2 regions of the Thiomonas islandica genome follow, and region 2 is predicted to be linked to the other one. Evidence: predicted binding sites of a transcription regulator. Region 2 holds the regulator's gene; the other holds the start of a gene.

Region 1 (2,373 bases), 1.0 Mb from region 2:
TTTTGCTGCACTGCAGCGGGGCAGGGCTAACCCGGCATTGGCCGGGCGCCGGCGGCAAAGCTGTGTTGCGCAAAAGTCAGCATGCGCGCCGCTGCGCCTTCCTGGTCCGCCGCCGCTTCAGCCTCGTTTCAGGAACTCTGCCCGTTCGCCGGGGACGAAGCAAGGCGCAGCCCGAGGCGGTCTGGCCAGACCGCTTCGGGCTGCGTGAATCATTTGCCAAGGAGAACGATGATGCGTCTGTCCTTCAAACCCTTGATCGCGGCGCTCGCGCTGGCCGTGCCTGGGCTGGCGCTGGCCGCACAGCCGCTGGTCGTGCGTTTCGACGGTCACGACATGCCGATGTCTGAAACCGTGCAGACCGTGCACACTGCCGCCGGGCCGGCGCAGATCCGAACCTGGACCTGGCAAAGCCCGCACGGCCATGCCCAGGTGGTGATCCAGCAAGCGCAGGGCAGCCTGCCGCCGGCCCTGGCGCTGCAGCAATTGCGCACGATGGAGATGCCGCTGCTGCAGGCGCAGCAGGCCATGGCGCAGATGACCGCGCTGATGAATGCGCAATTGCAGGCCACATTCGGCCCGCTGTCTACCCTGCCGGTGATGCTGCCGCAGCCGTCATGCGTGCCGCAGTCGGTGTTGCCCGCGACGGTGATCGTCGTGCCCGCGCCCGCGGTTCCCACCCAACACCCGACGCCGCCGCATCCCATCACCCCCGGTCTGCGGGTGTGAGCGCGCCCGGCGCTGCGGCGCCGGGTGATTCGGCTTGCAGCGGACGCGGCACTGTGAAATACTGATCATATAAACAGTATTTCAGTGCACTGCCCCACCGGTTCGGGCGGTGCGGGGTGCCATGACGCTGCGATGCCTGCTGGTCGATTTCAACTCTTACTTCGCCTCGGTCGAGCAGCAGCTCCGCCCGGAGCTGCGCGGGCGCCCGGTGGGTGTGGTGCCGATGCTGGCTGACACCACCTGCTGCATCGCTGCCAGCTACGAGGCCAAGGCCTTCGGCGTGAAAACCGGCACGCAGGTGGCGCAGGCGCGCAAGCTGTGCCCGGGCATCGTGTTCGTGGTGGCGCGGCATGCCGAGTATGTGCAGTTCCACCACCGCGCAGTGGCCGTGGTCGACACCATCGCCCCGGTCGAGCAGGTGCTGTCGATCGACGAAATGGCCTGCAGCCTGCCGATGGGCTGGACCAGCCGCGAGCGCGCAACCACCCTGGCGCTGCGCCTGAAGGCCGCGCTGCGCGAGGCGCTGGGCGAGTGTCTGCGGGTGTCGGTAGGCATTGCGCCCAATGTGTTTCTGGCCAAGCAGGCGTCGAACCTGCAAAAGCCCGACGGCCTGGTGGTGCTCGACACGGACGACCTGCCCGGCCCGCTGTTGCGCATGCAGCTCACCGATCTCACCGGCATCAATGTGCGCATGCTTGCGCGGCTGCAGGCGCACGGTATCCACACGGTCGAGCAGCTCTGGCGTGCCCGGCGCGAGCAGCTGCGCGTGGTGTGGGGCGGCATCGCGGGCGAGGCGTTCTTCGACCGGCTGCACGGGCTGGCCTCGGGCGTGCCTGCTGCCGCGCCGCGGCGCTCGCTCGGGCATTCGCATGTGCTGCCGCCCGAGATGCGCAGCGCCGAAGGGGCGCTTGCCGTGCTCGACCGCCTCACGCAAAAGGCGGCGATGCGCCTGCGCCGCGAGCAGTTGCTGGCTGGTGCGATGACCGTGATGCTCAAGCTCACCCGCAGGCCTGGCGAGCGCCTGCGGCCCGAGCGCGGCGCGCGCTTTACCCCCACCGCCGACACCCGTGCGCTGCTGCACACCCTGCGCGGGCTGTGGCCCGGCATGGTGCCGCCGGGCTGGGCGCCGATGAAAGTGGCGATGTTGCTGCACGACCTGCGCCAGCCCGGGCAGACCAGCGCCAGCCTGCTCGCAAGCGACGCCCCGGGAACCGAGGCGCAGCAGGCCGCGCTGTGGGGCGCGGTGGACGCGCTCAACATGCGCTTCGGTCGCCACACCATCTACTGCGGCAGCGGCCACCAGGGCCGAAACGAGGCGCCGATGCGCATTGCGTTCAACCACATCCCCGATCTGCAGACGGAGGGGTGAGGATCGTCAGCGCGCCGCGCTCGATGCCGCAGGCAAGGGGCCGATCGCCGGGGTGTTTTCATCCCCCCAGCCACCGCCCAGTGCCTGGATCAGCGCCACCGCCGCGGCGTAGCGCCGGTTCAGCAAGGCGAGCTGTGCGTTGCGCGCCGTGGTCAATGTGGTCTGCGCGCTGAGCACGTTCAGATAGGGCGCGGTGCCCGCCTTGTACTGGTTTTCGGCCAGGCGCAGCTGCATCTGCGCGGCGCGCACCACCTCGGCCTGCTGCTGCGCCTCCTGCG
Region 2 (2,373 bases):
GCACCGTCTGCGCCGGCGTGGCTGAGCACAATGTCCACGCGCGGCCAGGCATCGGCAGGCGGGATGGCAAATGGCGCGCCAGGCTCCGTCTCGGGCCGGCGCCAAAGCCGCAGGCGGTCGCCGTCGATCTCGCCCAACGGGCCCCGCTCGCCTGAGCTGAAGGCATCGATGCGGTGAGGGTTCGCCTTGATCACATCACGCGCGGCGTGGATGCGTCCATGCAGCACGCAGACCACCCCCAGACCGCGCGTCTGCGGATGCGCCGCAACCCGGACAGCGTCGAGCAGGTTCTGCGGGCCGTCGGCATCCAGCGCCGTGGCCGGGCGCATCGCTGCGGTCAGCACCACCGGTTTGTCGCTGCGGTGCACCAACTGAAGAAAGTACGCGGTTTCCTCCAGCGTGTCGGTGCCGTGGGTGATGACGCAGGCGGCGATTTCCGGTCGCGCCAGCCAGTGCGACACGCGCATGGCCAGCCAGCTCCAGGTCGCGCAGTCCATGTCCTTGCTGTCGATATTGACCACCTGCTCGGTGTGCAGTTGTGCCAGGCGCTGCAGCATCGGCACGCGCTGCAGCAGCGCGTCCACGCCAAGCACCCCGGCGGTATACCCGTGCAGGCTGGGATCTCCGGTGGCCACACCCGCGATCGTGCCGCCTGTGCCGAGAACCACGACGCCTGCCTGCGCAACGCCTGAATGTGGGGTTTGCATGCCAAACTCCTTTGCATCACAGCTGTTTTGATTTACAGTGGCGGGCAGATCAGCATGTTGCCCGATCGCACCGCCCGGTGGCGGTCGGATTGCTGCATTGTGCAACCGCCTGAGCCTTCATCCATGCGCCGTCCCGCCACCAAGCTCACCGCCCGCCAGCAGGAAATCCTCGATCTGATCGTGTTGTCGGTGCGCGAACTTGGCTACCCCCCGACCCGGGCCGAAATCGCCACGCGGCTGGGCTTTCGCTCAGCAAACGCCGCCGAAGATCATCTGCAGGCACTGGCGCGCAAGGGCGTGATCGAGCTCACGCCGGGGGCATCGCGTGGCATCCGCATCGTCGAAGCGCAGCGTGCCCGGCCGCCTGGCGGCCTGGGGCAGCAGCTTGCGCTGCCCGGCGCCGAGCAGCTCTGTCTGCCGCTGGTTGGGCGTGTGGCGGCAGGGCATCCCATCTTGGCGCAGGAGCATATCGAGCAGACGCTGCTGATCGACCCGGCCGCATTCTCGTCCCGTCCTGACTACCTGCTGCGGGTGCGCGGCATGAGCATGCGCGACATCGGCATCCTCGACGGCGACCTGCTCGCAGTCAAGAGCTGCTGCAGCGCGGAAAACGGGCAGATCGTGGTAGCGCGCATCGGCGATGAGGTCACGGTCAAGCGCCTGCGCACCCTGGCCAGTCACATCGAGCTTCTGCCCGCCAACCCGGAGTTCGCGCCCATTCGCGTCACGCCGGACCAACCCTTCGCCATCGAGGGTCTGGCCGTGGGGCTGGTGCGCGGTGCGCTGGGCTGAAGGCTACGCGGGAGCCCGCTGCCGCGACTTCCACCAGCCCCACACCGCCGGCAGCAGTGACAGCACGATGATGCCCAGGGTCAGTATGCCCAAATTGTGTTTGATCCACGGCATGTTGCCAAACAAATAGCCGGCCATGACCAGCACCCCGACCCACAGGGTCGCGCCCATCATGTTGTAGACGAGGAACTTGCCGTAGGACATTTCCGCAACTCCGGCAACGAACGGAGCAAAGGTGCGGATGAACGGCATGAAGCGGGCCGCGACAATGGTGATGCCGCCGTATTTTTCGTAAAACGCATGCGCCTTGTCGAACGCCCGGCGGTTGAACCAGCGCGAATCCGGCCAGGAGAAGACCTTGTGGCCGATCGCCTTCCCGATCTGATAGTTCAGGCTGTCGCCCAGCACCGCCCCGAGCCACAGCACCGCCATGACGCCCGGCAGACTCAGCGCGCCGGTGGCGGCAAAGGCGCCGACCACGAACAGCATCGAGTCACCCGGCAGGAAGGGCATGATCACCAGCCCGGTCTCGACGAACACGATGCCGAACAGTAGTCCGTAGACCAGCGGCCCGTACGCCGAGATGAGCTGCGCCAGATGCACGTCGAAGTACAGGATGAGATCGATCAGGTGGTGCAGTTCCATGCGGCGCAGGCGCCAGTGCGCAAAAGATTGAGGATGGCAGAGGAAGTCAGTCAACGCGGCGGACCGCAGCACATCGACGCGTCGGGCCAGCGGATGGCTGGCACAGTCGCGCCCGTTGCGCTCATGCAAAGAAGGAAAAGAGAGGTTTTCTCCGACCCAGCCTTCTGCCCAAGCAAGCCGGACCTGCGCAGACACAAAGCTCAGGCATGTTGCCAGCGGACACTGAGCC

The links. Region 2 encodes LexA, which represses DNA repair genes until DNA is damaged. Its sites were predicted from a motif close to ACTGTATNNNNATACAGT; they were not measured.
Region 1: ACZ47F_RS01615 (Y-family DNA polymerase) is a predicted target of LexA. The motif match lies at 787-804, and genes of this name have one in related genera.

Annotation. Positions count from the first base shown of each region.
Region 1 covers NZ_AP042391.1:343,124-345,496, reverse strand. The annotation lists gene ACZ47F_RS01620 (hypothetical protein) at 232-726, shown strand; gene ACZ47F_RS01615 (Y-family DNA polymerase) at 848-2,095, shown strand; gene ACZ47F_RS01610 (efflux transporter outer membrane subunit) at 2,102-2,373, opposite strand, start outside.
Region 2 covers NZ_AP042391.1:2,233,684-2,236,056, reverse strand. The annotation lists gene ACZ47F_RS10970 (asparaginase) at 1-707, opposite strand, end outside; gene lexA (transcriptional repressor LexA) at 831-1,499, shown strand; gene ACZ47F_RS10960 (DedA family protein) at 1,503-2,144, opposite strand.